3 regions of the Streptomyces sp. NPDC031474 genome follow, and region 2 is predicted to be linked to each of the others. Evidence: riboswitches for the same ligand, from Rfam matches in the RefSeq annotation. Region 2 holds a riboswitch; each other region holds the start of a gene.

Evidence for each region. Region 2 has a riboswitch for cyclic di-AMP ahead of ACZ5SK_RS38805 (C40 family peptidase). Riboswitches for the same ligand answer to the same signal wherever they lie in the genome.
Region 1: another riboswitch for cyclic di-AMP. It lies ahead of ACZ5SK_RS23205 (M23 family metallopeptidase); the one in region 2 lies ahead of ACZ5SK_RS38805 (C40 family peptidase).
Region 3: another riboswitch for cyclic di-AMP. It lies ahead of ACZ5SK_RS40250 (transglycosylase SLT domain-containing protein); the one in region 2 lies ahead of ACZ5SK_RS38805 (C40 family peptidase).

Annotation. Positions count from the first base shown of each region.
Region 1 is NZ_JBVIJX010000010.1:383,859-393,847, forward strand. Features, by position in the region: gene ACZ5SK_RS23195 (tyrosine-protein phosphatase) at 1-256, opposite strand, end outside; gene ACZ5SK_RS23200 (alpha-galactosidase) at 491-2,566, shown strand; cyclic di-AMP (ydaO/yuaA leader) riboswitch at 2,871-3,028, shown strand; gene ACZ5SK_RS23205 (M23 family metallopeptidase) at 3,033-3,929, shown strand; gene ACZ5SK_RS23210 (GDSL-type esterase/lipase family protein) at 4,197-5,273, shown strand; gene ACZ5SK_RS23215 (hypothetical protein) at 5,270-5,458, shown strand; gene ACZ5SK_RS23220 (DUF6250 domain-containing protein) at 5,473-6,180, shown strand; gene ACZ5SK_RS23225 (SGNH/GDSL hydrolase family protein) at 6,307-7,092, shown strand; gene ACZ5SK_RS23230 (SIMPL domain-containing protein) at 7,327-8,094, shown strand; gene ACZ5SK_RS23235 (TetR/AcrR family transcriptional regulator) at 8,413-9,033, opposite strand; gene ACZ5SK_RS23240 (Glu/Leu/Phe/Val dehydrogenase dimerization domain-containing protein) at 9,043-9,989, opposite strand, start outside.
Region 2 is NZ_JBVIJX010000022.1:136,639-146,627, reverse strand. Features, by position in the region: gene ACZ5SK_RS38810 (tellurite resistance/C4-dicarboxylate transporter family protein) at 1-876, opposite strand, end outside; gene ACZ5SK_RS38805 (C40 family peptidase) at 1,220-2,386, opposite strand; cyclic di-AMP (ydaO/yuaA leader) riboswitch at 2,394-2,559, opposite strand; gene pcrA (DNA helicase PcrA) at 2,815-5,310, shown strand; gene ACZ5SK_RS38795 (M23 family metallopeptidase) at 5,459-6,970, opposite strand; gene ACZ5SK_RS38790 (esterase/lipase family protein) at 7,225-8,235, opposite strand; gene ACZ5SK_RS38785 (cobalamin B12-binding domain-containing protein) at 8,761-9,177, shown strand; gene ACZ5SK_RS38780 (DUF5691 domain-containing protein) at 9,174-9,989, opposite strand, start outside.
Region 3 is NZ_JBVIJX010000024.1:108,574-118,562, reverse strand. Features, by position in the region: gene ACZ5SK_RS40265 (glycosyltransferase family 2 protein) at 1-367, opposite strand, end outside; gene ACZ5SK_RS40260 (GNAT family N-acetyltransferase) at 597-1,661, opposite strand; gene ACZ5SK_RS40255 (HAD family hydrolase) at 1,953-2,786, shown strand; gene ACZ5SK_RS40250 (transglycosylase SLT domain-containing protein) at 2,858-3,340, opposite strand; cyclic di-AMP (ydaO/yuaA leader) riboswitch at 3,344-3,517, opposite strand; gene ACZ5SK_RS40245 (polyprenyl synthetase family protein) at 4,059-5,069, shown strand; gene ACZ5SK_RS40240 (LolA family protein) at 5,900-7,168, shown strand; gene ACZ5SK_RS40235 (ABC transporter ATP-binding protein) at 7,201-8,202, shown strand; gene ACZ5SK_RS40230 (ABC transporter permease) at 8,189-9,127, shown strand; gene ACZ5SK_RS40225 (flavodoxin family protein) at 9,159-9,746, opposite strand; gene ACZ5SK_RS40220 (amidase) at 9,819-9,989, opposite strand, start outside.

The DNA.
Region 1 (9,989 bases), on a different contig from region 2:
CATTGAGCACGCCCGGCAGGTCGACGTCCGGGCCCTCCAGCTTCTGGTCCGCCGCGTTGCGGAAGTCGAAGATCGTGTGCAGGCCCAGGCCGGACAGGAACGCGGCGTCCTCGTCGGTGGCGTGAGCGAGGTGGCCGCTGCGGAACAGCACGCCGTGGCGCACCCGTCGGCCGTCGACGGTCGGCAGGCCGCCCACGTCCCGGAAGTTGCGCACGCCGGCCAGCTCGGGCTCGGTCGACGGGATCTGCTGCGTCACTGGGGCTCCCTCCCTGTCGGTCACCGTCGGCGCGGCTCCGGTGGCCGACGGGACACCTTCCCGACCATACGACATGGGTTCCCGGGGCAACGGGTTGTCCACAGGCCGGCGAACCGGACGTCCGCCCAGGTGAGGAGTTGTCCACAGGATTGCCCGGGCGAAGTTGCCGGGTGGGCCGACCGCATTCGATGATGTTGGTGCTTGATCGCACCTGTTCGAATTAGTGGGGGTTTGATGCCCGAGATCGCCGACAACGGCCGTACCTGGCTCCTTTCGGGGCCCACGAGCAGCTACGCCCTCCACCTCACCGAGGCCGACGAGCTGATCCACCTGCACTGGGGCCCGGGCATCGCGCTCGCGGACGCCGAGGCACTCGCCGCGCTGCCGCCGTCGGAGCGCGGGGCGTCCTTCGAGGCCCCGCTCGACGGCCGCGAGGAGTACCCGGTCGAGGGCGGCCCCCGCTTCGTCCGGCCCGCCCTGTCCGTGCGCACCGACGAGCGGCGCGGCACCGAGTGGACCTTCGAGGCGTACGAGGCCGACGACGACGGCCTGCGGCTGCACTTCCGGGACGGCGGGCTCGCCGTCACCCTGCACTACCGGATGCGAGGGGACGTCGTCGAACGCTGGACGACCCTGCGCAACGAGGGCGAACGGCCGCTGGAACTGCTGCGCGCCGACTCCGCCGCCTGGACCCTGCCCGAGCGCGAGGGCTGGCGGCTGTCGCAGCTGCACGGCCGCTGGGCCGCGGAGTCCCGGCTCACCGTCTCCCCCCTCACCTACGGTGAGAAGGTCATTGGCAGCCGCCGCGGCCACACGGGGCACCAGCATCTGCCCTGGGTCGCCCTGGACACCGACGCGACCGAGGAACGCGGCGAGGTCTACGGCTGTGCCCTCGGCTGGTCCGGCTCCTGGCGGATCGCCGTCGCCCAACTCCCCGACGCGCGCGTGCAGATCACCGGCGGCGCCGGCTACGACGACTCGGGCCTGCTGCGCCTTGCGACGGGGGAGTCCTTCACCACGCCCGTCTTCGCCGGTCTGTGGAGCGACGCCGGGTTCGGCGGCGCGAGCCGCACCTGGCACGCCTACCAGCGGGCGCACGTGATCCCGGACGCCGAAGGGGACCGGCCCGTGCTGTTCAACTCATGGGAGGCCACCTACTTCGACATCTCCGAGGAACAGCAGGCGACCCTCGCCCGGCGCGCCGCGGCGATCGGCGTCGAGCTGTTCGTCGTCGACGACGGCTGGTTCGGGGCGCGCACCGGCGACCACGCCGGGCTCGGCGACTGGCGGCCCAACCCCGACCGCTTCCCGAACGGGCTCAAGCCGCTCGCCGACTATGTGCACGCCCTCGGTATGCAGTTCGGCATCTGGGTCGAGCCCGAGATGGTCAACCCCGACAGCGAGCTGTACCGGGCGCACCCCGACTGGGTGCAGTTCCAAACGGGGCGAAAGCGGACGGAGTTCCGTAATCAGCTCGTACTGAACCTCGCGCGCGAGGACGTCCAGGAGTACCTCTGGGGGCAGCTCGACGCCCTCCTGTCCAGTGCCCCCGTCGACTATGTGAAGTGGGACTTCAACCGCTGCTTCACCGACGCCGGCTGGCCGGACGATCCCTACCCGCAGCGCCTCTGGGTGGACCATGTGCGGGCCCTCTACGCCCTGCTGGACCGGCTGCGGGCCGCCCACCCGGGCGTCGCCTTCGAGTCCTGCTCGGGCGGCGGCGGACGCATCGACCTCGGGATCATGAGCCGCACCGACCAGGTGTGGACCTCCGACAACACCGACCCCCTCGACCGGCTCGACATCCAGCACGGTTTCAGTCAGATCCACCCCGCCAGGGTCATGGCCGCCTGGGTCACGGACAGCCCGAACGCCCAGCTCAACGGCCGGGTCAGCTCGCTGCGCTTCCGGTTCGTCAGCGCCATGGCCGGGGTGCTCGGGGTCGGCGGGGACCTCTCCGAATGGGGCGAGGAGGAGCTGGCCGAGGCGCGGGAGTGGGTGAGCCTCTACAAGGAGATCCGGCCTCTCGTGCAGCACGGGGACCTCTACCGGCTGCGGCCCCCGGCCGGCGGCCTGAGTGCCGTCCAGTACGTGCGCGGCGACGAGGCGGTCGTCCTCGCCTGGCTTCAGGCGCAGCGGTTCGGCGAGCCCGTTCCGGCGCTGCGGCTGCGCGGGCTCGACCCGACGGCGTCGTACGAATGCCGTGAAACGGGTGAAGTGCACCGAGGGGCCGTGCTGCTGCACCACGGGCTGCGGACCGGACTGCGGGGCGACCTTGATGCGACGGTTATCCGACTGCGTCACATCTGAGTGTTCTGTCCGAATTGGAGCCTTAATTCCAACTCGCTGTGGAATAAGGAAACCTGGGGAAGTCCCACGTGAGCAGCGTCATATTCGTGACCGTATGTCGCGCGTCATGCTCACGTAATTTGCATGCCTTTCTAGGGGGTTTGACGAAAAGCGGGCCTATTGATTGACGGAGCGTGACCGGGAATTCCCACAGCGGATCAAGAGAAATGCGTTGTCCGTGCAACCTCTGCTTGTCCCTGTGTGTCCTGGTCGCTTACGTTCCACACCAATCCGGACGGACGCCTAATCCTGCCGCCGCCCGGTGTCCGCACACTCACCCGTACCCGGCAGGAGCGGGGGACCCACAGGTAGAACCGCCTGTTCCGGTCCCGGAACAGGCTTGGGGTAAAGCCGCGCCTCGGCGCGGCCGGACATCTCCAGTCCGCACCCGACAGCTCACCTCGCAGGCGCCGGAGAGGAATTCGTCATGCCCGCGAAGGGTAAACACCGCCGTCCCAAGTCCCAGCGCTTCACCCGTTCCCTCGCCGTCGCCGGAACCGGCGGCGCCGCGCTCGCCCTTCCGCTCATAGGCGCCACCGGCGCCCACGCCGCCCCCGTGCAGTCGGCTTCCCAGTCCTCCGCCTCGCAGTCTGTTTCGGAAAAGGCCGTGCAGTCCGTTCCGGTGGCGCAGAAGAAGGCCGCCGCCACGGGCGCCCGGACCTACATCGTGCGGTCCGGCGACTACCTCTCGAAGATCGCCGACGAGCAGAACGTCGGCGGCGGCTGGCAGAAGCTGTACCAGGACAACCGTGCGGCCATCGGCGGCGACCCGTCGCTGATCCACCCCGGCCTGAAGCTGTCGATCGGCAAGAAGGCCACGACCGGCAGCACCAAGTCGTCGTCGGCTTCGTCCTCTTCGGCCGCCTCGACGAAGGCGGCCACCCAGGCCGTCGAGAAGACCACCAGCACTTCCAGCGGTTACACCCTGCCCGTGGCCGGCGCGACCATCGGAACCGGTTACCACGTGGCCGGCAGCATGTGGTCCAGCGGCTACCACACCGGCGTCGACTTCGTCGTCCCGACCGGCACCTCCCTCAAGGCCGTGGGCGCCGGCACCGTCGTCTCCGCGGGCTGGGGCGGCGCGTACGGCAACCAGGTCGTCATCAAGCTCGCCGACGGCTACTACGCCCAGTACGGTCACCTCTCGCAGCTCTCCGTCTCGGCCGGCCAGACCGTGACCGAGGGCCAGCAGATCGGCCTGTCCGGTGCGACCGGCAACGTGACCGGCCCGCACCTGCACTTCGAGATCCGTACCACGCCGGACTATGGCTCGGACGTGGACCCGGTCGCCTACCTCCGCTCGCACGGTGTCGCCGTCGGCTGACCCCGCCGACGACCGCACGCCTGACCACGCCTGGCGCGCCACCCGCCTGACACGCCTGACACGCAGCCGAAGGCCGGACCCCGATCCCCGGGTCCGGCCTTCGGTGTGTGCGCGTGCCGGGCCCGCCGACCGTGCCTTGCGTGTTCATGATCGTTTCGTTGCGGTCGTGTGGCAGCCCTTTTCGTCCCCCTCGACAGACGGGCCAGGGTGGGGCCACAGTGATCTCCGTCAGGGAGCAAGCGCTTTCTATCGTTCTTCGGAGGTCCCGTGTCCGGCGCCGACCGACGCATCGTCCTCAACCGGTTCCTGAGCACTGCGGCGGCCGTGGCGCTCCTGGCCGGCGTCGCACCGTCCGCCTCGGCCGCGTCCGGCGGCACGGACCGCGTCCGTCCCGATGACCGGCGACTCGTCTACGAGGGGCACTGGGGCCGTACCGGCGAGGCCGCGATCACCGTCAACTCCGGTTCCCGGCTGCGGTTCCGGTTCGCGGGCGGCGCTGTCCACGCCCTGTTCGACGTCTCGTCGGTCACCGTGCCCGCACAGGTGTACGTGTCGGTCGACGGAGGCCCGAAGAAGCTGTACGCCGTCGACCGCGCCGATCTCGCGATCACGGCGACCGGGCGGGGCCCGCACACGGTCGAGCTGTCCGTGAAGGACGTCTACTCGCGGGCCGGCCGGTGGACGCCCCCGCTGGAGACCGGGGTCGTCCTGACCGGGCTCAAGGGCCGCCTCCTCGGCCAACATTTCGTCAGAGCCGGTGAGTTGGCGTTCTACGGCGACTCCATCACTCAGGGTGTGATGGCGCTCTGCGAGGTCAACACCTCCGACTGCGCCGACGGGACGGCCGCGTACCCGACCCTCGTCGCCGATGCCCTGCACGCCTCGCTCACCCAGGTCGGGTTCGGTCGGCAGGGTGTGCTCCAGACCGGCAACGGGGGAGTGCCGACCGCCGGTGACGCGTACGGCTGGAACTTCGCGGGCTCCCCGGCGCGCCCGGACCGCGACGCCGACGTGATCGTCGTCAACCAGGGCACCAACGACGCCGCCTACGGCTCCACCGAGTTCCGTGCCGCCTACCGCGCCTACCTGGAGCGCCTGCGGTCGGCCGCCCCGCACGCCCGCATCCTCGCCCTGCGTCCCTTCGACGGGTCGCACGCCGCCGACATCGCCGCGGTGGCCGCCGAACTCGCCGATGCCCGCACGGAGTTCGTCGACACGACCGGCTGGCTCTCGGCGGCGGACGGCGACTTCCACGGTGCCGTCCACCCGAGCGCCCAAGGTCACCGCAAGGCGGCCGACCGCCTCGTCGCCCTCATCAAAAACCTCGCGCAAGGTCGCCGGTGAACGCCACCCGCGCTCGAAGAGCCGCCGCCGTCACCGTCGCCCGCCACTGCACGCTCGCCCAGTACCCCGCGCACCGCCCGGGCTGGACCGGGTGCGGCCACCCGCAGTCCACGTACACCGACCACCACCCCGGCCCCGAGACCCGCCGGGTGCCGAGGCCGTCCCTCACCCACCCCGCCCACTGAAGGAGCCGCTTCCCGTGTCGACCACGCGCAGAGCATTCGGAGCCCTCGCCGCCGGCGCCGCCCTGGCCGCCCTCGCCCCCGCGGGCGCCGCGAGCGCCACACCCCGTCACCGCCGGCTGATCGCCCACGACGACTTCCGCCACGGTCTGCGCAAGTGGGCGGTGGAACTGGAGAAGGGCGGGACCGTCACCGCCTCCCACGGCGCCCTGGAGGTCGATGTGCCCGCCGGGGCCACGATCTGGTTCAGGCGGCCGCTCGAAGGAGCGTACGTCCTCGAATACGTCGCCACGCCCGTCTCCGCGGGTGGGGTCAACGACCGCGTGTCCGACCTCAACAACTTCTGGAACGCCGTTGACGTCCGTTCCCCGCACGACCTCTTTGCCACCCCGCGCGGCGGCGCCCTGGCCGAGTACGACTACCTCAAGACGTACTACGCCGGTTACGGCGCCAACACCAACACCACCACCCGGCTGCGCCGTTACGTCGGCGAGGCCGGGGTGCGCCCGCTGATCTACGACTACACCGAGCCGCTGCTCGTTGCGAACGAGCCGAACCATGTGCGCATCGTCTCCGACGGCTCGGCCGTGCGCTGGTGGAACAACGGGCGGCTCGTCTTCGACTACACCGACCCGGAGCCGTACACCGCGGGGCACTTCGCGTTCCGGACCACCTGGAGCCACTTCCGCATCAACGACTTCCGGGTGTGGTCCCTTATTCCCTGATTGGCCAACTCTTTAGCAGTGGCTTATCTCACCGTCCGTCAACCCCTTCCTACGGTCGCGTAAGTCACATTCGAAGGTGAATCATGAACTGCTGTGGCAGACGATTCGAAGAATGACAACAGATCAGTGATCGGGTCGTACGTGGCGGTGGGGGACAGCTTCACCGAGGGCGTCGGCGACCCCGGCCCCGACGGGGCGTTCGTCGGCTGGGCGGACCGGTTCGCGGTGCTTCTCGCGGACCGGCGGCCCGAAGGCGATTTCAACTACACCAACCTCGCGGTCCGCGGAAAGCTGCTCGACCAGATCGTGGAGGACCAACTCCCCAGGGCGGTGCGGCTCGCCCCGGACCTGGTCTCCTTCTGTGCGGGCGGCAACGACATCCTTCGTCCCGGCACCGACCCGGACGAGGTCGCAGAGTGCTTCGAGCGCGCGATCGCGTCCCTGACCGCCGCAGCCGGCACGGTCATGGTGACCACCGGCTTCGACACCCGTGGCGTTCCTGTGCTCAAGCACCTGCGCGGCAAGATCGCCACCTACAACGGGCATGTCCGTGCCATCGCCGACCGGTACGGCTGCCCGGTGCTCGACCTGTGGTCCCTGAAGTCCGTGCAGGACCGCAGGGCCTGGGACGGCGACCGGCTCCACCTCTCCCCGGAGGGGCACACGCGCGTGGCGCTGCGCGCGGGGCAGGCTCTCGGCCTCCAGGTACCGGCCGACCCGGAGCAGGCCTGGCCGCCGCTCCCGCCGCGCGGCACCCTCGACGTGCGGCGCGACGACGTCCACTGGGCGCGCGAGTATCTGGTGCCATGGATCGGGCGCCGGCTGCGCGGGGAGTCCTCCGGCGACCACGTGACCGCCAAGGGCACGCTGTCGCCGGACGACATCAGGATGCGGATCGCGGCCGTGGCCTGAGTGGGCCTGAGTGGGCCTGAGTGGGCCCGAGGGGGCCTGATGGGGCCTGATGGGGCCTGAGCGGGTGCCCGCCGGGGGCCGGCTCCACCAGTGAGGTGAGCGCACGGGAGTGGTGCGCGGGCGGGGGGGGGGGGGGGGGGGGGGGGGGGGGGGGAGGGGGGGGGGGGGGGGGGCCCCCGCCCCCCCCCCCCCCCCCCCCCCCCCCCGCCCGACACCTCGAAGGACCGGTCCCGCATGCCCCTTCCCCGTACGCCCCTCGCCGCGGCTCTCGTCTCCCTGCTCGCCCTGGGCATCCCGGCACTAGCCGCGCCCACGGCCGCCGCGTCCGTCCAGCTCGCACCGGCCGTCCAGCGCCCACCGGTAGTCCGGCTCGTACCGGCCAGCCCCGCCACCGTCACGGTGAGCGGGGAGGGCAGCGCGAGCGCGGCGCCCGACCTCGCGGTCGTCGGCGCCGGCGTCGAGGCCTCCGCCAAGACCTCGCGGGCGGCGCTGGACACACAGAACAGGGCGGCCGCCGCGCTGCTGGCCGCCGTCCGCGCCCAGGGCGTCGCCGACCGGGACATCCGCACGCAGAGCGTCTCCCTCAACCCCGTCTACGACTACACGGGCAGCACCGCGCGCCTGAAGGGCTACCAGGCCGCGCAGTCCTTCTCGGTGAAGGTGCGCCAGGTGGCGAGGACCGGCGCGGTCCTCCAGGCCATCACCGACGCCGCCGGTGACGCGGCCCGCATCAGCTCCGTGACCTTCGACCTCTCCGACCCCGCCCCGCTGCGGGCCCGCGCCCGCGAGGCCGCGCACGACGACGCCCACGCCAAGGCCGAGCAGTACGCCCGCCTCAGCGGCCGCCGGCTCGGCCGCCTCGTCTCATTCAGCGAGGACGCCTCCACCTCCCCGCACCCCGTCCCTTCGGCCGCCGACACCCCCGGCATCAGCGCCGTGCCGGTAGCCCCCGGCGAGATCCGTGCGACGGCGACGGTGACGGCGGTGTACGAACTGGACTGAGCCGGGCCGGTCCCGCTCGCCATGCCTCGTGCCGTCGGCATCGGCGCCCTGCCCGGCGCGCCCGGTGACATCCGGGTGACAATGACTGCGGTGAACGAGCCGGGCCGAGCGGGTCGGCGCGGTGGGTCAGGCCGTCGGCCGGCGTTGAGCCGTGCCGCTCGCGGACTGTGCCGGAGGTCTGTCGTGCCGGGTGGGAGCGCGCGTCGTGGTGGGCTGATGTGGTTGCGTCAGGGACTGGGTGGCCGGTCGCCGCGGCACGGCCGCCAGGTCGGGGGCGTTCTGTGGGGGAGCCGAAGGGCCGGTACTGGGGGCGGTTTCTCAGTGGTTCTGGGTGCTCAACGTTTCTGGGGGCAGGCCGAGTTCCCGGGTCAGGGCCTCGTCGACCCATTCCTGTGCGCGGGTCCGGGACACCGCGCCCGCGTAGGACGTCAGCTGTACGGCCAGCCCGTCCAGCAGGGCCGTCAGTCGCAGCGCCGTGCCCGCCGGGTCCGGGCAGCGGAACTCGCCCGCGGCCACGCCCTCCGCGATCACCTCGGCGAGCGCGGCCTTCCACTCCTTGTCCAGGCCCCGGGCGACCTCCCGCAGCGCGGGCTCGCGCAGCGACACCGCCCAGCCCTCGATCCACAGCCGCCAGCCCTTGGCCTGCCCCGTGGGCGCGTACCAGCGCACGGCCGACCGCAGCCGGCGCAGCGCCGTGGTGCGGCGGCCCACCAGCTTGCGCAGCCGCGCCAGATCGTCCTCGGCCGCGTAGGCGAACGCTTCGGCGACCAGCTTCTCCTTCGTCGAGAAGTGGTAGAGCACCAGCGCGTTGCTCACCCCGAGGGCCGCGGCGACGTCGGCGATCCTGACCGCCGCCACGCCCCGCGCCTCGATCTGCTCGATGGCGGCCCGCAGCAGTTCCTCCCGCCGCTCGGCCACACTCAACCGGACCCTCGCCACGCCGTCACCCTAATCCGTCGGCGCGCACCTCGCCGGTGCGGGCGCGCTCGGCGCCGGCCGGTGGTGGCCGAACCGTTCCGCGATCACCGGCAGGCGCTGGGCGGCGATCGTGTGCGCGGCGGCCCGGGGCGTCGTCCCGTCGGCCTCCGCGCGGGCCAGCACCAGCTCCACCAGGGCGCGCATCGAACGGCGCGTGTACGCGAAGGCCTCCTCGGCGTTCGCGCCGATGTCGCCGAACAGCGTCCACCACCACCAGGCGTTCGTCCCGGAGTTGACGACGACGTCGGGCAGCACGCTCACCCCGCGCGCGTGCAGCAGTTTCTCCGCCTCGGGGAGGACGGGCATGTTGGCCGCCTCGGCGATCCACCGCGCGCCGATGAGCTTCTGCTCCTCGACCCCGATCGCGTACGACACGGCGGCCGGCACGAGCACCTCCGCGTCCACCGACAGCCAGGCGTCGCCCGGCAGCTCACGGTCCCCGGGGCGCAGTACGGCACGGTCCACGGCGCCATGCGCGTCCCGCGCGGCCAGCAGCGCCTCCACGTCCAGACCGGCCGGGTTGGCCATCGTGCCCTTGACGTCGGCGACGGCCACGACCGTCAGCCCCGCGCGCGTGAGGAAGCGCGCCGTGGCCCCGCCCATCGTGCCCAGACCTTGCAGGGCGACCCGCGTTCCGGCGTACGCCTCCCCGGCTCGGTCCAGGGCGGTCAGCACGGACTCGGCGACCCCCAGGCCGCCGACCAGTTCGTCCAGGCCGATGCCGTCCACCTCGACGGCGAAGGAGGCCGCGAGCCGCGCGCGGGCGGCCGCCTCGTCGTCGAGGAGCGGGTAGACCGCCTGCACGGACGAGACCAGACCCGCTTCGGCCGCGGCCCGGTCCACCAGGTCCTGGGTCAGGCCCAGATCCTCGCCGGTGGTCCAGCAACTCTCCACGTACGGCCGCACCGCGCGCAGGT
Region 2 (9,989 bases):
GGCGGCCACGGACAGGGTCGCCGCCGCTGTCATCCCCAGCGGGAACGCCGTCGCCCAGCGGCGCACGTCGTAGCGCGGCCGGGGCCATGCGACCTCGGCGATCAGCAGGACGGCGCACCAGGCCAGGTCGAGCACCAGGAGTGCGACGGTCACCGTGCGCAGGACACCGGTGTCGTCGCCGTTCCACAGGTACAGGTCCCCGTCGTCGGCCGCGAGGAGTTTCGCCCCGGCGAGCGCCGAGATGGCGAGGGCGCCGCCCGCGATCCACTGGTCCCCATGGCCCTCGGCCACCTGGCGCAGGTCGAACAGGGCCAGGGCGACGCAGTAGAGCACGATCCCGAGCCCGAACAGCACGAGCGCGGTGTGCGCGAGCCAGGCCGCGGACTCCGCCGCGGCGAGGGCCGCTCCGAGCACGGCGAGACCCTGGGTGGCCACGCAGCCCAGGAACACCGTCCCGGGCATGCCCCGCCTCCACCGCCGTACGACGGTCACGAACAGCACGGGCCACAGCACCGCCGCCAGCGCCAGCAGCGCCTCGGCGGGGGTCCGCCGGCCGAGCGCGCAGAGGCCGGTGCCGAGCACGGTCGTCGCCGCCACGGCGGTCAGCGCCCCTGGCGTGCCCGCCTCGGCCAGCCACCGCTCGGGCGCCCGCAGCAGGCGGACGACGAAGTCCGCCGCCAGCGCCGCCCACGCGACGCCCGCCATCGCCAGAGTGACGCGGGACAGCACGTCGTATCCCGTGAGGTGCAGGCCGACCGACACGATCCCGGTCGCCATCACCGCGGACCCGGCCGCCGGCGGCCTCCGCGTCCACCAGAGGCGGAGAGCGGAGCCGGGAGAGGGCGCGGGCGAGGGACGAGCCGAGGAGCCGGGCATGCGCCTGATGCTAGGGAGCACGACACACCCCATGAGCGGGGCACGCGCGCGGGCGACCAGAAATACGCGCGGGTGCAGGCGCGGGGGAGGGGCGCGCCGGGAGGCTGTGAGCGCGGGGTGTCCAGGGCCCGTGCAGGCGCAAGTCGTGTCACGCGGCCGCTCAGCGCGGCCGGCCCCCACCCCCGCCGGCGGCGAAGCCCACTGCCCGCTCCCGCCTCCGCCTTCGCGAACGAACCCCACGCGCGCGTGCGCCCGCCGCGACGCTCACGCGCGCGTGGCCGCCACGCAGGCCACGCGCGCGTGGCCCACCGGAAGCGGCTGGCCTACGCGCGCACGTCTGTGCTCAAGCCGGGCGTACCACGCTGTGGATGATCGACTCGCCGGCGTAGTAGATCGACTCCTCGCGGACGTAGGCGCCGGGCTTCGGGGCGTGGATCATCATGCCGTTGCCTATGTAGACGCCGACGTGGCTGACGTCGTCGTAGAAGAAGACCAGGTCGCCGGGCCGGGCGTCGGCGAGGGAGACGGTGGTGCCGGCGTTCACCTGGTCGTAGGTGGTGCGCGGGAGGGTGACGCCGGCGGCCTTCCAGGCGGCCTGGGTGAGGCCGGAGCAGTCGTAGGAGTCGGGGCCCGTGGCGCCCCAGACGTACGGCTTGCCGATCTGCGCGCGGGCGAAGGCGAGCGCCTTCTCGGCCTTGGTGGCGTACGTGGAGTCCGCGGTGGACGTGGAGGTGGAGCTGGAACCGGACCCCGTGCTCGACGAGCCCGTGCCGCTCTCCTGCTGCGCTGCGGCCTGCTCCGCCGCCTGCCGGCGGGCGAGTTCCGCCGCCTGGCGCGCGGCCTCCTCCTGCTTCTGCTTCTCGATCGCCGCGAGGCGGGCCTTCTCCTGGGCCGTCAGCCGGGACAGCAGTTCGCGGGCGTCGCCGAGCTTCTTCTGGACGGTGGCCTTGGCGGTTTTCAGGTCGCTCTGCGTGTCGGTGAGCGACGCGAGGCTCTCCGCGGCCTCCCGGCGCTTCTGCATCGTCGCCGACTGCTCGGTGACGAAGTCGTCGACCGCACCCTTCTCGCGGTCGGTCAGCCGGCTCATCAGCTGTTTCTGGTCGAAGTAGTCCTGCGGGGTGTCCGAGAGCAGGAAGGTCGCCGTGTCGGGCGCGGAGGCGCCGGTGCGGTACTGGGCCGCGGCATAGGAACCCAGCTCCTGCCGCGCCTCGTTGAGCTTCTGGGTGCGCTGCGCGACGTCGTCCAGGAGGCCGTCGACCTGCTTGCGCTGCTTGGTCGTCTTCTCCTTGGCGGCGTTGTACTTCTCGGTCGCCGACTCCGCCTGGCGATAGAGGTCGTCGACCTTCTTCTCGACCTCCTCCAGGCTTGGCTTGCCGTCGTCCGGCGGGGCGGCGTTCGCCGTCTGGGAGAGCAGGGCCACGGACGTCAGGGCGGCGGTGGCGAGGGCGGGCGTGCGGATGCCGGCCACGCGCGGGCCCGCGGAGCGCGGCTTGCGGTGCTGCGACGCCAAGGGAGGCGACTCCTTCCAGTGCTCCGCCTACCGGGTTAGCTGTCGGGTTCGGGCGGGTAGATCATCGGAAGGGTTGCCCTACGGCCGCCTCCCCGAGAGGGAGTTGGGCCGATTCACCCCAGGGTTTCGGTGGGTCCCCGGCTCCGGCTGGCGCGAGCGGGCGCGTCGGACTCGGCGGAGGCCGCGCGGCCCGGCGGGGTTCGCCGGTGGGGTTCGTACGGCCTGTCCGGCACGGTAGCCAACTCGTGTGGCCCGTGTGAAGGTTGATGGGTGATATGCCCGATACATTTCCGTGACCTCGGGCTGTGATCTCGTGCTTCGAGCACGTCGGTCGCGGATCGTGACGGCCGACTGCCGGAGGGTGGGTGGGGGAGATGTTTCCGGGAGGGCGGCCGGTTGTCAGTGGCGCCCCCTAGACTCGGAGAGCGATGAGCAGCCTCTTTGACGACAGCTTCCTGGCGGACCTCCAGGGCCCCCGTGCCCACGAGGAGGAGCCCCCGCCGCCGCCCGAGGACGATCACGGACCGGAGTCGGTTCCGGACGATCTGTTCGGCGGGAAGTTCGACGTGCCTCCGGACCGGGATGCCTACTACCGCGGCGGCGCCCCGCGCCCGGCGCTGGACGCGGCGGCGCTCCTGGAGGGGCTGAACGACAACCAGCGCGCGGCGGTCGTCCACGCCGGCACCCCGCTGCTCATCGTGGCCGGCGCCGGCTCCGGCAAGACGCGCGTGCTCACCCACCGCATCGCCCACCTGCTGGCCGAGCGCAACGTGCACCCGGGGCAGATCCTCGCGATCACCTTCACCAACAAGGCCGCGGGCGAGATGAAGGAGCGCGTCGAGCAGCTCGTCGGCCCGCGCGCGAACGCGATGTGGGTGATGACGTTCCACAGCGCGTGCGTGCGCATCCTGCGCCGGGAGAGCAAGAAGCTCGGCTTCACGTCGTCGTTCTCGATCTACGACGCCGCCGACTCCAAGCGCCTGATGGCCCTGGTCTGCCGCGACCTGGACCTCGACCCCAAGCGCTACCCGCCCAAGTCCTTCAGTGCCAAGATCAGCAACCTCAAGAACGAGCTGATCGACGAGGAGGACTTCGCCGCCCAGGCCGCCGACGGCTTCGAGAAGACCCTCGCCCAGGCCTACGCCATGTACCAGTCGCGGCTGCGCGAGGCGAACGCCCTCGACTTCGACGACCTGATCATGACGACGGTCAACCTGCTGCGTGCCTTCCCGGACGTCGCCGAGCACTACCGCCGCCGCTTCCGTCACGTCCTCGTCGACGAGTACCAGGACACCAACCACGCCCAGTACGCCCTGGTCAGGGAGCTGGTCGGCACCTCTGAGCACCCTGTCGACGTGCCCCCGAACGAGTACGACGTGCCGCCCGCCGAGCTCTGCGTCGTCGGTGACGCCGACCAGTCGATCTACGCCTTCCGGGGCGCGACGATCCGCAACATCCTCCAGTTCGAGGAGGACTACGCGGACGCGACGACGATCCTGCTGGAGCAGAACTACCGCTCCACGCAGACGATCCTGTCCGCCGCCAACGCGGTCATCGAGCGCAACGAGGCCCGCCGCCCCAAGAACCTGTGGACCAACGCGGGCGCGGGCGCGCGCATCACCGGCTACGTCGCCGACACCGAGCACGACGAGGCGCAGTTCGTCGCCGACGAGATAGACCGGCTGACGGACGCCGGCGACGCGAAGGCCGGTGACGTCGCCGTCTTCTACCGCACCAACGCCCAGTCCCGTGTCTTCGAAGAGATCTTCATCCGAGTCGGCCTGCCCTACAAGGTCGTCGGCGGCGTCCGCTTCTACGAGCGCAAGGAGGTCCGGGACGTCCTGGCCTACCTGCGCGTGCTGGCCAACCCCGAGGACTCGGTGCCGCTGCGCCGGATCCTCAACGTGCCCAAGCGCGGCATCGGCGAGCGTGCCGAGGCGATGATCGACGCCCTGTCCCAGCGCGAGAAGATCAGCTTCCCGCAGGCGCTGCGGCGCGTCGACGAGGCTTACGGCATGGCCTCGCGGTCGACGAACGCCGTGAAGCGGTTCAACGCGCTGATGGACGAGCTCCGTACGATCGTCGAGTCGGGCGCGGGGCCCGCGACGGTCCTGGAGGCGGTGCTCGAACGCACCGGCTACCTCGCCGAGTTGCAGGCCTCCACCGACCCGCAGGACGAGACCCGTATCGAGAACCTCCAGGAACTGGCCGCGGTGGCCCTGGAGTTCGAGCAGGAGACCGGTGAGGGGGAGGGCGAGGTCGCGACGCCGGCCGGGCTCTCCGACTTCCTGGAGCGGGTCGCCCTGGTCGCCGACTCCGACCAGATCCCCGACGAGGAGGACGGCTCGGGCGTCATCACCCTGATGACCCTGCACACCGCCAAGGGCCTCGAGTTCCCGGTCGTCTTCCTCACCGGCATGGAGGACGGCGTCTTCCCGCACATGCGTGCCCTCGGCCAGACCAAGGAGCTGGAGGAGGAGCGCCGGCTCGCGTACGTGGGCATCACGCGCGCGCGTGAACGGCTCTATCTCACCCGGTCGTCGCTGCGCAGCGCCTGGGGGCAGCCGTCGTACAACCCGCCGTCCCGGTTCCTGGAGGAGATCCCGGCGACGCACGTGGACTGGAAGCGGACGGGGGCGACCGCGCCCGTGTCCTCCGGCCCGGTGTCCGGGGTGGCGGCCTCGCTGTCCTCGTCCCGCTCGCGTTCCTCGGCCGCGGGCGCGTCCGGCTTCGCGACGCGCCGGACGGCGGAGAAGCCGGTGGTCGCGCTGACCGTCGGCGACCGCGTCACCCACGACCAGTTCGGACTGGGCACGGTCGTCGGCGTGAAGGGCACGGGCGCGAACGCGGAGGCCACGGTCGACTTCGGCGACACCAAGCCGAAGCGGCTCCTGCTGCGGTACGCGCCGGTGGAGAAGCTCTAGACACGACAGGGCGCAGGCGCGGCAGGACGCCAGCGCGACGGGACGCAGACGCGGCAGGGCGTCACGGGACGCGGGCGGAAGTGGGCGGAAGCGACACGAAAAGGCCCGACGGCGGGGGACCGCAAGCGAGTTGTCCGGTTGCGGTCGCTTACGTCGGGTTGAGCCCGTGGCTGCGCAGCCACGGCAGGGGGTCGATGGCCGAGCCGCCCGCGGGCCGGACCTCGAAGTGCAGGTGAGGGCCGGTGGAGTTGCCGGAGTTGCCGGAGTAGGCGATCGGGTCGCCGGCCTGGACGGTCGTACCGGAGGACACGCGGTAGCTGGAGAGGTGGCAGTACCAGGTCTCCGTGCCGTCCTTCGCCGTGAGGATCAGCATGTTGCCGTAGGCGCTGTTCCACTGCGTCCGCACGGTGCCGTCGGTCGCCGCCATCACCGTCGTGCCGTAGGAGACGGGGAAGTCGATACCGGTGTGCTGGGACATCCAGTTGATGCCGGCCTGGCCGAAGTAGGCGCTGAGGCCGTGCTGGGCGACCGGCAGGGCGTACTTGGGGCGCAGCCGCTCCTTGCGGGCCGCCTCCGCCGCCGCCTTCTTCTTCTCGGCTTCCTGCTGTGCCTTGAGGTCGATGCGTTCCTGTGTCCGGCTGGCGCGGTCGGCGAAGTCGTCGGCCCCGGCGCTGAGGGTCGCGAGCTGGGCGTCCAGCTTGTTGTTGGCGGCGGACGGCTTCACCGGCTGGGCGTCCGGCGCGGACGCCGTGGTGTCCTTGCCCTCGCCGCCGGTCAGTGTGCCGACCGAGGCCGCGGCGATCCCGGCGACACCCATCACGCAGGCCGAGGGCACGGCCACGGTCAGCAGGGCGGAGCGCTTCGCGGGCATACGCCGCCGGGAGCGGTTCGCGTTGCGGGTGGCCGCCCGCCCGAGCGGGGCGGGGGCGGCCTCCTCCTGGTCGTCGAGGAGGGGAAGCGGGTCGCTGCCGGTCAACTCGCCCTCGGCCAGGGCGGGTTCGTCGGACTCGAGGTGCTGGAAGGTGGAGGTGGCCTGCTGGTCGAACGGGACCTCGGCCTGCTGCTCGTACTCCTCGGCGGCCTCGGCGGAGGCGTTGTCGCCGCCGTCGGAGTTCCACTGCGTGGCGTCGTACGCGCCGGTGTCGAAGGCCTGCGTGCCCCATTCCCACTGCTGGGTCTGGTCGGCCGGGCTTGCGCACTGGTCGGGCTGCAGCCAGGCCGCGGCGTCCCACTGCCCGCTGGCATCGGGTGCCGTCGCCTGCTGCGGGACGGCGGCCAGGTGGTGCTGGTCGGTGGACCAGGCGGTCGCGTCGTACACACCCGAGTCGTAGGCGGCGTGGTGCTGGGCCGCGTACCCGTCGTAGTGCAGGGCCTGGTGACCGCCTGTGTCGAGAGCCTCGTGGCTGCCCGTGTCCAGCGGCTGGTGGCCGCCGGTGCTCCACTGGGTGCTGTCGTACGCGCCGGTCGCGCTGTCGCCCGGGAACTCGCCGAAGAGGGGGTCGGCCGCCGGGAAGTGCCCGGTCGGGTGGGCGCCGGTGTCGAAAGCGCCGGTCTCCTGACCGTGGTACGTGGTGAAGCCGTCGTACTGGGCTTCCTGGGTGCCGTACGACGCGTAGTGCGCCGAAGCGGCGTCGGAAGCCGGGGCCGGGGGGGTGATCATCCCCGACGGGTGACGGTCGTTCACCAACTTCTCTTTCGCCGACAACAGGGGCTGCCAGAGCAGTGCGGCGACTGTACCCGTCGGTACGCGGGCACGACAATCTTCTGCAGGTTTCGCGCTCGCAGGAAAGGGGCATTCGGCCGTGTTTCGGGGGACGGCGGGCGCGGGTTTGGCCCTATGTTCGAATGGCGTTCGATGGTGGAGGGGTGTCGAACGCGGGTCGGACGCCTATGGAACGCCTGTCGGGGGTGCGATCAGGCCACGGTGAGGCCGCCGTCGCGGGCGTCGGCGGAGGCTCCCGGGTGCGCCGCGTCGGAGGCCGCGTCGAGGGCCTGGCGGATGCCGGTCGCGACGGCCGGGTGCACGGGCAGGGCGAGGTGGCCGATGCCGGTCACCCGCACGTTCTGCGCCAGCAGGTCGGGGTGGTCGACGCAGGCGCTCTCCAGTGGGTCCATCAGGTGGTCGAGATCGCTCCAGAAGCTGACGAAGTGCGTACGGCAACCCGGCGCGGGCCGGGCGAGCTCCTCGATCACCTCCGACCCGGGGCGCATCTGGCGCACGATCGGGTGCGCGTTCGCCAGCGGCGCCACCCGGGTGCCCGAGTGCGGGGTGCCCAGCGTGACGAGCGTCCGGACGCGGACGTCACCGCCCAGTCGCTGCACGTAGTACCGGGCTATCAGGCCCCCCAGGCTGTGTCCGACCACGTCGACCTGCCGGCTTCCGGTGCGCTCGCAGATCTCCTCTATGTGCCGGCCGAGCAGCTCGGCCGCCGTGCGGATGTCGCAGGTCAGCGGTGAGTAGTTGAGCGACTCCACCCGGTGCCTGCCGTGCTGGGCGAGGCTGCGGCGCAGCAGCACGAACACGGAACGGTTGTCTATGAACCCGTGCAGCAGGACGACCGGGGGCCGGGCGGCCTGGGCGGGCAGCTGGGCGGGGTCCGCGGCGCCGGTGGCCCTGGGCAGCGCGGGGCGGGCCGCGACGCGGCGCTCCTGGGCGATGCCGGAGGGGTAGAGGAGCACATGGCCCGCGAGGATCGCGAGGTCCAGAGCGGTCGCCTTGAGGAGCGTCATGGAGAGCCCGGCCAGCCTGCTCGGAAGGCTGGGGAGGCTGGGGAGGCTGGAGATGTTCGGGATGTTCGGCAGATTGGGGAAGCTCGAGAGGTGGGGGAAGCTCGAGAGGTTGGGGAAGTTCGGAAGGGTCGGCAGGTCCGGCAGTAGATGCCGGTACGGCGGAAGAAAGGGCTGCAGTGCCCGGGTGACCTTCATGGCCGACCTCCTGTCGGCACGCTGAGGACTTCTCTGTCCCCCGTGTGCCCTCGTGGAAGTCGCGGTGGAGGAGGTCGATCGGGCACGAGAGGGTGTGGAGCGGGCGCGGCTGCGGCTGTGCGGGGTGTGTGCCGTGCGTCCTGTGCACGGCGGGGGGTGTGACACCCGTGACGCCGATGACGTGACGAGGATCCCTGCCGGTGGCGACGAGGCTCCCCGCTGTCGTGCCTTACCTGCCCTACGTGCCCATCGTGCCCTCCGATGCGCCGTACCGCCACGCCACGCGGCTCGTGGCACGGCGGTACGGCGACCTCGTCGCGGCTCCCGGTGCGACTGTTCCCCCGTGGCGCGGGGGAACAAGTGCGCGGTGAAAGTGTGTCCCTCCGTGTGATTTCCCCCTCGGTGCGCACCGTGAAACTGCCGGTTGCGGGATGCTGGCGATAACGTTCGTTCACTTCCCCGGGCGGTCTGGCACGGGGTGTCCGTGCCGTTGAGGATGGACGTAGTCGCTTCATGGAGGCAGTGATGGGTGTGGCAGCCGGTCCGATCCGCGTGGTGGTGGCCAAGCCGGGGCTCGACGGTCACGATCGCGGGGCCAAGGTGATCGCGCGGGCGCTGCGCGACGCCGGTATGGAGGTCATCTACACCGGGCTGCACCAGACGCCCGAGCAGATCGTGGACACCGCGATCCAGGAGGACGCCGACGCGATCGGGCTGTCCATTCTGTCCGGGGCCCACAACACGCTCTTCGCCGCGGTGATCGAGCTGCTGAAGGAGCGGGACGCGGCGGACATCCTGGTCTTCGGCGGAGGGATCATTCCGGAGGCGGACATCGCGCCGTTGAAGGAGAAGGGGGTCGCGGAGATCTTCACGCCGGGCGCGACCACCGCGTCGATCGTGGACTGGGTCCGGGCGAACGTGCGGCAGCCTGCGGGGGCTTAGCCGGTTGTCGTGCCGGTGGCTTGAGCGGCCGCCGTCCGGGGGCTCCCCAGCTCCTGGTTCATCACCGCTCTCAGTCTCAGCGTTCTCGCCAGTCGCTGGAATGCTTCCGACCAGTAGCCGGCGGCGCCCGGGGAGGCGTCCTCCGGGTCGTCCGGCGTGGTCAGGAGGGCGTCGAGGTGGGGTGCTTCCGAGGGGTCGAGGCAGCGTTCGGCCAGGCCCATCACGCCGCTGAAACTCCAGGGGTAACTGCCCGCGTCCCGTGCGATGTTGAGTGCGTCGACCACGGCCCGGCCGAGCGGCGCCGCCCATGGGACGGCGCACACCCCGAGCAGTTGGAACGCCTCCGACAGGCCGTGGGCCGCGATGAAACCGGCCACCCATTGCGCCCGTTCGGCCACCGGCAGCGTGCTCAGCAGCTTCGCCCGCTCGGCGAGGGAGACCGCGCCCGGGCCGCCCGCGCCGGGCGCCGACGGCGCGCCGAGCAACGCTTGCGCCCAGTCGGCGTCCCGCTGTCGTACGGCGGCCCGGCACCATGCCGCGTGCAGGTCGTCGAGCCAGTCGTCGGCCACCGGCAGCGCCACGATCTGCTCCGGCGTACGGCCGCCCAGGCGCTTCGGCCAGGTGGCGAGCGGGGCCGCCTCGACCAACTGGCCGAGCCACCAGGACCGTTCGCCCCGGCCGGACGGGGCCTTGGCCGACACGCCGTCGCGTTCCATGGCCGTATCGCACTCGTGGGGCGCCTCCACGAGGAGCGTGGGCGTGTCCCGGGTGTGGTCGACGGCCACGCACGCGCCGGCCCGGACCGCCATCCG
Region 3 (9,989 bases), on a different contig from region 2:
CGAGGGCGTGGGCGAGCAGTCCGGCGCGTTCGCGGGTGGCGATGACGACGCTGGTGAACGGGACGGACCTCGGGCCGGGCAGTCGGGCGGGACCCGGCGCGATGTGCTCACGGGCGGCCAGGTCCACGATGACCGCCTTCGGATCGGCGCCCTCCGGTACCTGCCCGAGGAGCGTCCCGACCGGCCGCCCACCCTGCCTGACCAGCACGAACACCGGACCGTGGGTGACAGGCGGGCTGCCTGGACCGGGGCTGAGCGTGCCTCCTTCGTCCAGTTCGAGCTCGGCGATCTGCACCGGCCGGATGCCGAGGAACCTCTCGATCTCCAGCCGCACGATCTCCTGCTGCGCACCTCTTGCGCGGGACATGAACCCCCCCTTGTCTCATGACCGCCCCTACCGCTCTCCGACCGCCCCTGGCACTCTCCGACCCCGCCTGGCAATCCCTGACCACGCCTGGCAATCCCTGATCGTCCCCGCCAATCTCCGACTGACCCCGGCCGGTCCCCGACTGTCTCTGACCGTCACTCGTGTGCCCGTGAACCGTGTGCCCGCCAGCCGTGTGCTCGTGAGCCGTGTGACAGTCCCCGTGTGATCGTCACGCGCCGCGCAGGCGGCCCGCGCTCTTCAAGGTCCGGGCCGCCGCCGCGGCGAGCCTCGGCCGGTTGCGTACGAAGTGGTGTGCGCGGCGCGACGGTTCACGGCTGAGCCAGTGGAGCGCGGCGCCCACCCCCGGACGCGTCCACGCGCCCTCGAACACGGGCATCTCCCCGGTCTTCAACGAGTCCTTGTACTCCGCCGCGCCCCGCCCGAGATCGAGCAGGCCGATGCCCTCGGCGGCAGCCGACTCCGCCATCCGCAGATGCAGCACCAGGCCCGGCGAGAACTTCGCGAACTCCAGGTCGTACGACGGGAACCAGCAGGCCAGGACCGTCGACGAACGCAGTCCGAAGTGCGCGGCGAGCGGCCGCTCACCGGCGTAGAGGACGGACAGCGTGCCGGAGCACTCCGGCGCGCGCGTCGCGGCGAGCGCGCCCACCAGCCGGGTGATCCACTCCTGCGCGAACCGGTCCCGGCGGCCGGTCCTGCGGTACTGCGCCGACTTCCACGCCATGAGCGTGCGCAGCGCGGCCGGGTCGCGTTCGTCGAACACGAACCGCAGTTCCCCGACCTGACGGCCGAGCCTGCGCTCCTTGGCGAGCGTCGTCTTCAGGAACTTAGGCGACTGGGACCGCAGTACGGACTCGTAGGTCTCGTAACCCTTTTCGACGTCGATGACATAGGCGGCGTACTCCTCGGCCGCGTGCGGGACGAACAGCCCCTGTGCCGCCTCCAGGTTGTCGAAGGCGAAGCTCGACAGGGAGCACGCCCGCATCAGTTCGGCGGCGTTCAGCCCGAGACCCGGGGCCAGCACCGCGCCCTGCGCGTCCGAGACGCCGTACGCGAGGGCCTGACCCTGGCCGAGCCGGCCCCGCTCATGGGGGAGGAAGCCGACCGGCTCACGCCCCTCGTACACCACCGCCACGCGCGCGCGTGGCCGCACGAGGCCCACGGCGTCGGTGAACTCCGGTTCCATGAAGGGGTTTCGCGAAAGCGTCGACGCGGCACGCAGCGCGCGCCACCGCTCCCTGTCCCCCTCGCCGAGGCCTTCCGGCCTCAGCACACGAATGCGCCCACTGCTCAACCTGACCCCCCGATCAAGTCCCCCCTGGACACCTGGACGGTACCGCTCCACCCGGGCGTCGCGGTAGGTAGCGTCCCATCTTGTTGCCAACCGGTACAGAGGCCTTTAACCGTCCGCTACCCGGCGATGCGCCAGAAAGCCGTTTCTTTGTGCCCGTCCTCAGCCAGTTCCGCATCAGTAGGCAAAGGGGAGTTGGCAGAACCGGACAGGACCTGGTCGTCGTCCGGCTCGCGTCGAACCAGGGGGGTGCGGCATCCGTATTCTCTGATCATGGCCGCACCCACCGCATATGCCGAGCGCACCCCGGACTCCGCGTACTCCCTCATCGCCACCGACCTGGACGGAACGCTGCTGCGCGGCGACGACACGTTCTCCGACCGGTCCCTCGACGCGCTCGCGCGGGTGGCCGCCGCCGGCGCACGCCACCTGGTGGTCACAGGACGCCCCGCGCCCCGCGTACGCCCCCTGCTCGACCGGCTGCACAGCAGGGGGCTCGCGGTGTGCGGACAGGGCGCGCAGGTGTACGACGCCGGCGCGGACCGTCTGCTGTGGTCGGTCACCCTGGACCGGGAGCTGGCCGAGACCGCGCTCGGCAAGATCGAGGCGGAGGTGGGGCAGCTGTACGCGGCCGTCGACCAGGACGGCGTGGACGGGCTGACGCTCATCGAGCCGGGCTACCGGATGCCGCACCCGACGCTGCCCGCCCTGCGTGTCGACCGGCGCGACGATCTGTGGTGCGAGCCGATCAGCAAGGTACTGCTGCGCCATCCCACCCTGTCCGACGACGAGTTGGCGGCGACGGCCCGCGCGGCGGTCGGCTCGCTCGCCACGGTCACCATGTCGGGGCCCGGCACGGTCGAGCTCCAGCCCTGCGGGATCACCAAGGCGACGGGCCTGGCCCTGGCCGCCGAACACCTGGGTCTGCGGCCCGAGGACACCGTCGCCTTCGGGGACATGCCCAACGACATCCCGATGTTCGACTGGGCCGCGCGCGGGGTCGCGATGGCCAACGCCCACCCCGAACTCAAGGCGGTGGCCGACGAGGTGACGACGTCGAACGAGGACGACGGCGTGGCCGTCGTCCTCGAAAGACTGTTCCCGTAAGGTCCGCGGACCCATGGACCCGGGCCTGTAGGGCCCGTAGACCCCTGGGCTGGGGGTTCTACGGGGATCCGTCAGTACGCGCCGAACACGTTGTCGATCGAGCCGTACCGGGCGGCCGCGTAGTTGCAGGCGGCGGTGATGTTGGCTACCGGGTCGTAGGAGTCCCAGGAGGTGCCGGCGACGTGGTAGGCGCGGAAGGTCGGGTCGATGACCTGGAGCAGGCCCTTGGACGGGATGCCCGCGGCCGCGTTGGAGTCCCAGAGGTTGATGGCGTAGGGGTTGCCGGAGGACTCGCGGATGACGTTGCGGTAGATGCCGTTGTACGTCCCGGGGATCCCGTGCTGGGCCATGACGTGGAGGGAGGCACGGATCCAGCCGTCGAGGTTGTTGGAATACCCGAGGCTGGTGGCGGTGGCGACGGTCGGGGTCGCCGCGGAGGCGCCGGTCGCGCCGAGGAGCGGAAGGGCGAGCACGGCGGCGCCGGTGGCGGCGACGGTGAGCGTGCGGACGAGACGGTTACGACGGGTGCGGCGCGGCTGAGCGGCAGCGGGCATGACGAATTTCCTCTCCGGCGCCTGCGAGGTGAGCTGTCGGGTTCGGGCGGGAGTTGCCCGGTCGCGTCCTGACGGGCGCGACTTCACCCCGAGCCGTACCGATATGTCTGAAACATCCGGCCCGGCGACTTACCTGGTTCCCCCGCTCCTGCCGTGCGTTTTAGGTGGGTGTACGGGCGGCGGCAGGATTCGGCGTTCCGCCCGACAGGCCGGGAACGTATGCGAGAGCACATGTCCGAAACAAGTAGCGGATTCACAGATCACCCCTATTGACCTTGGTCTGTGGCCTATGGGGTGCTTGATCCTTTGTGAGTGCAAAGCCTCAACTTGCTTGGAGGTGTGGAGAATCCGTGAATGGGTGGATCGGACGGGATCGGGCGGGTTCGGCGGGGGGAGTGAGTCAAGTCACCAGCGTCCACAAGTGCGGCGAATCGGGCATTAATCCCAAGTCGGTGGCGGTGGGGAGAGGGTGGAGGTCGGCGACTCCGGCGTCGATGGCGCCGCCGGGCGGAAGTCCTCACTTCGGGCTAACTCTATAAATATCTGTTCATATATTTGAATCAGGAACATATCGGGCGTGAGTCGATACCACCTGGCCTGTAACCGTGGGGGCTATCGGTGATCGAAACGTGACCGGATACGCTGACTTGAGTGATGGCAGAGACCTATCGACAAACCGCGTAATCGCCAGTAGACACCAGCAGACAGGAGACCCCTCGTGACCGTCGTCGGGCCGTTCGGGCTGAGCGTGCGGGACCAGGCTCTGGAAGCCGATGTCCAGGCCGGATTGGCGGCTGTCGAGGAAGGCTTGCTCGAGGCCACCAAGAGTGAGGTTCCGTTCATCACGGAGGCCGCCCAGCATCTCGTGCGGGCGGGCGGGAAGCGGTTCCGGCCGCTGCTCGTGGTGCTCGCGTCGCAGTTCGGGGACCCGTACGCGCCGGGCATCGTGCCGTCGGCCGTGGTCGTGGAGCTGACCCACCTGGCCACGCTGTACCACGACGACGTGATGGACGAGGCCGCCGTGCGCCGCGGGGTGCCCAGCGCGAACGCCCGCTGGGGGAACTCCGTCGCCGTCCTCACGGGTGACTTCCTCTTCGCGCGCGCCTCCCACATCCTGGCCGACCTCGGACCGGAGGCGGTGCGGGTGCAGGCGGAGGCGTTCGAGCGGCTGGTCACCGGGCAGATCCTGGAGACGGCCGGTCCCACCGACGGACGGGACCCGGTCGAGCACTACCTCGACGTGCTCGGCGGCAAGACGGGCTCGCTGGTCGCGGTGGCCTGCCGGTTCGGGGCGATGATGTCGGGCGCCGACGAGACGGTCGTCGACGTGCTCACGCAGTACGGCGAGCGGCTGGGCGTCGCCTTCCAGCTGGCCGACGACGTCCTGGACATCGCGTCCGACTCGCACGAGTCGGGCAAGACGCCGGGGACGGATCTTCGCGAGGGCGTTCCCACGCTGCCCGTGCTGCGGCTGCGGGAGCGGGCGGCGCGTCTGTCGCTGCCCGAGGACATCGCGCTGTGCGAGCTGCTGGACTCCGACCTGAGCGACGACGCCCGGCTCGCCGAGGCCCTGGAGGCGCTCCGCGTACACCCGGCGCTGGAACAGGCCCGCCGGGACACCGTGCGGTACGCGAAGGACGCGCGATCCGCGCTCGCGCCACTGCGGGAGTGCGGCGCGAAGGCGGCGCTGATGGAACTCTGCGACGCAGTGGTCCACCGAGCCGGCTAACCCCTCCGCCCCGACACCCCACTCCGGCCCGGACCCCACTCCGGCCCGGACCCCACTCCGGCCCGGACCCCCCTCCGGCCCGGACCCCACTCCGGCCCGGACCCCCCTCCGGCCCGGCACCCCGCGCAGGTCCGGCACCCCGCTCCGGCCCGGACCCCCTCCGGCCCGGGACCCCGCTCCGGTCCGGCGATCGCCGTCGGCCCGGCACGCTCTCAGGTGCAGCGCCCCGCTTCGGTCCGGCACCCGTCTGGCCCCGCGTCCCCCTCACCGCGGCCCCCACACCCCTCGCCCCCGCTCCGGTCCGGGACCCCTCCGGTCCCACGTCCCCTCACCTCGGCCCCCCTCTCAGGTGCCGCACCCCGCTTCGGTCCGCAACTCCGCGCAGGTCCGGCGATCGCCGTCGGCCCGGCACGCTCTCAGGTGCAGCGCCCCGCTCCGGTCCGGGACCCCTCAGGCCCCGCGTCCCCCACACCCCACACCCCTCGCCCCGCACCCCCCACCCTTCGCCCCGCACCCTCCACATCACTCGCCCTCACTGCGACCCCCGCGCCCCTCCCTCGCCTGCACCCTCCAACCCCCTGTGTCCCTAGGGGAAGGCGTCGTCTCTCTGGGGGACCCCTACGGGTCGGTTGGCTTTTCCCTGCTTTCGTGTCATACCGCAGGCGTACGCGGAGTTGGGCCCTCGGGTTGACGTTTTCGGGTGGGCGATTTGGTCAGATGGGGACTACGAGAAAACACCACTCCTCACCGATTCGGGTGAGAATGGCGGCTTGGGTGGGGCGTTCAGCGTGAGATGACCAGCCGCCGCCGACGACGGAGGTAAGGCACACATGGCACCGAAGGCATCCGACGACACCCTGACCGGCGGGGAGCCGAACAGCGGAGAGGCCGACGACCTGCGCGCCGGCCGGCGCAAGGCCGTACGGTACGTCGTCCCGGTCACCGTGATCGGTGTCGCCGCGGCGACGATCGGGCTGGTCCCGGCTCTCGCCGACTCCGGCGACCCCGACCTGCCGAAGATCACCGCACAGCAACTCCTCGACAAGATCGCCGCTTCGGACGTCCAGCAGCTGTCCGGCACGGTGAAGATCACCACCGATCTCGGGCTGCCCGACCTCGGCGGGCTGGAGAGCGGTCTGCTTTCCGGGGCCGCCCAGCAGGGTGGTGACGGTTCGTCCGCGGACCCGTCCACCAAGCTCACCGAACTCGCGTCCGGCACGCACACCCTGCGCGTCGCCGCCGACGGCCCGGACCGGCAGAAGCTCTCGCTGCTGGAAAAGGCCGCCGAATACAGCGTCATCCACAACGGCAAGGACGTGTGGGGGTACGACAGCGCCTCCAACGAGGTCTACCACTCCACCGTCGACGAGAGCTCCGGCAAGGCGGACGCCCCTGTTCCGGCCACGCCGAAGGATCTCACCGAGGACGCCCTGAAGGCGGTCGACGACACGACGTCCGTGACGGTCGACGGCACCGTCCAGGTCGCCGGGCGCGACGCCTACAAGCTGCTGGTCAAGCCGAAGCAGTCCGGTTCCACGGTGGGCGCGATCAGCGTGGCCGTGGACGCGAAGACGGGCCTGCCGCTGAAGTTCACGCTGACGCCGGCGAGCGGCGGCGCCGCCGTCGTGGACGCGGGCTTCACCCAGGTCACCTTCGCCAAGCCGGCCGCCTCCACCTTCGACTTCACGACCCCCAAGGGCGCGAAGGTCACCGAGGGCGACAAGGCCGAGAAGGGCGACGTCGGGGGCAAGTGGGGCGACAAGGGCGCGACGCGGACGGCTCCGGGGCACTCCGGCAAGTCCGACGACGACCTCGCCAAGGACCTCGGCGGCCCCGCCGGTCTCAACGTCCTCGGTGAGGGCTGGACCTCCGTCGCGACCTTCGACACCGGCGGCCAGGGAATGCCCTCGGGCTCCGAGGCCGGCGGCGCCCTCGGCGGCTTCCTCGGCTCCTTCGGCGACAAGGTGAGCGGTAAGTTCGGCTCCGGCACGGTCTTCTCCACTCGCCTGATCAACGCCCTGATGACGGACGACGGCAAGGTCTACGTCGGCGCGGTCACCAAGGACGCCCTGGTGAAGGCGGCGAACGCGGCGAAGTAGGCAGCGACCTGGGCGGGGTGTGAGGGGAGCCGATGACGCAGTCCACGGGTGATGCCGCGGGTCGTGCACCGGGTGGTGTCGCGAGCGACGGCGACGGCGACGCCGTCATCCACACCCGCGCCCTCACCAAGCGCTACCGCGGTGGACAGCTCGCCGTCGACGGTCTCGATCTGACCGTCCCGGCGGGCAGCGTCTTCGGCTTCCTCGGTCCCAACGGCTCCGGCAAGACCACCACCATCCGCATGCTGATGGGGCTCATCGAGCCCACGGCCGGCTCGGCCCGCGTCCTGGGGCAACCCATGCCGCGGGCCGCCCGCGCCGTTCTGCCCCACGTCGGGGCGCTCATCGAGGGCCCCGCCCTCTACGGCTTCCTCTCCGGCCGCGACAACCTGCTCCGCTACGACGCCGCCGACCCGACCGCCGACCCGCGCACCCGGCGTACGCGGGTCACGGCGACGCTGGAGCGGGTCGGGCTGACGGCCGCCGCCGGCAAGAAGGCGAAGGCGTACTCGCTCGGCATGAAGCAGCGCCTGGGCCTGGCCGCCGCCCTTCTCCAGCCCCGCCGCCTGCTCGTCCTCGACGAGCCGACCAACGGCCTGGATCCCCAGGGCATGCGGGAGATCCGTTCGCTGATCCGGGAGCTGGCCGCGGAGGGCACGACCGTCTTCCTCTCCTCCCACCTCCTCGACGAGATCGAGCAGGTGTGCACGCACGCGGCGGTGATGGCGCAGGGCCGGCTGCTCGCACAGGGCTCGGTGGCGGACCTCGCGGCGGGGACCCGCGGCCGGCTGGTCGTGACGACCCCGGACCCGGCGGACGCGGCCCGGGTGCTGAAGGAGCAGGGCGTGGGCGACGTCGTCGTCGCCGAGGACCGGGTGAGCGCGGAGGCTCCGCCCGCGGAGCGCGAGCTCGCCGACCTGAACGCCGCGTTGGTGACGGCGGGGGTCCGCGTTCGCGGCTTCGCCGTCGAACGGGCCTCCCTGGAGGACGCGTTCGTGGCGCTCACGGGGGAGGGGTTCGATGTCGCGGGCTGAAGCGGAAGTGAGCAAGACCCGGAGCGGAACTTCCCGCGAGGATTCCTCGTCGACCCGCACCAGGTCCTGGACCTGGACGTTCGGGCTCCTGCGCAGCGAGTTGCTGACCACCTTCCGGCGCTGGCGCACCCTCGCGCTGCTGGCTGTGCTGGCGGCCGTGCCGGTCCTGGTCGGGATCGCCGTGAAGATCGAGACGAGCGACGGCTCGTCCGCGGGTCCCGGTGGCGGCGGGGGAGGGGGCGGTGGGGGCGGCGGCCCGGCGTTCATCTCGCAGGTCACCAACAACGGCCTGTTCCTGGTCTTCACCGCGCTGGCCGTGACACTGCCGTTCTTCCTGCCGATGGCGATCGGTGTGATCGCGGGCGACGCGATCGCGGGAGAGGCGAACGCGGGCACGCTCCGCTACCTCCTGGTCGCCCCCGCCGGCCGCACCCGCCTCCTCCTGGCCAAGTACGCGACCGTCATGATCTTCTGCCTGGCGGCCACGCTCGTGGTCGCCCTCTCGGCGCTGACGGTCGGTGCGCTGCTCTTCCCGCTCGGCGACCTGACGACGATCTCCGGCACCCGGATCGGCTTCGGCGACGGTCTGCTGCGTGCGCTGCTGATGGCCCTGGTCGTCGCCGTGTCCCTGATCGGCGTGGCGGCGCTCGGACTGTTCGTCTCCACGCTGACGAGCAGCGGCATCGCGGCGATGGCGACGACCGTGGGCCTGCTGATCACGATCCAGATCCTCGACCAGATCCCCCAGTTGCACGCGCTCCAGCCGTACTTCTTCTCGCACTACTGGCTGTCCTTCGCCGACCTCATGCGCGAGCCGGTCTACTGGGACGACCTCCAGAAGAACCTCGGCCTGCAGGCCCTGTACGCGGCGGTCTTCGGCTCGGCGGCCTGGGCGCGCTTCACGACGAAGGACGTCACCGCCTGACAGAGCGTTGCCGGCCGAGGCCCAGGGCGTGTCAGACCGTCTCGTGGGCGAACCGGGCGAGGGGCGCCTCCTGTGCGAAGAACGTCTTCGCGCGTGTCAGCGCCTGCGTGTCCTTCCGGATGTCGCCCGGCTTGCTGCCGTTGCCGAGCAGCACTCCGCCGAAACGCATCCGCAGGTACGCGGCCGAGTTGTGGAGCGTGCCGATGAGCGGATCGGCGACCACGGGCTGGTCGTCCGCGAGCACGGACACGCCCCAGAGGGTGCGCCCGGCGAGCGTCGCCTTGAAGTCGACGCCGGGGGTGCGCAGCCAGCCCGACCAGTGGTCCAGATAGCGCTTGGTCTGGCCGGACACCGAGTACCAGTACAGCGGGGACGCGATCACGATGTCCGTCGCGGCGAGCGTGGCGTCGAGCAGCAGCGCCGGGCTGCCCTCGGTGGGGCGGATGTGGTCGCTGTCGTGGCGCAGGTCCTCGAAGTCGGGCAGCGGGTGCCGGGCGAGGCTGATCCAGCTCTGCTCGATGTCGGAGGGCAACTGCTCGGCGGCCTCGCGGGCCAGCAGCTCGGTGTTGCCGTCCGGTCGACTGCTGCCCAGCACGAACAGGAAACTGCGGTGCGTCATGATCCGATCCCCCAAGAGTAGTCGGCGTGCGACGCTAGTCTGCCTCTGCATTATATGTTCATGCAAGTAATTTTAGAGTGGGGCCTGCGGGACCTGGGGGAGGGGCGCGCTCTTTGCGACCGCCAGCAACGTCGCCTCCGCGCCGTGGGCCGCGACCGCCTGCAACCCCACCGGACAACCGTCCGCGCCGACCCCCGCCGGAAGGCTGATCGCCGGGTGCCCGCTGAGGTTGAACGCCCAGGT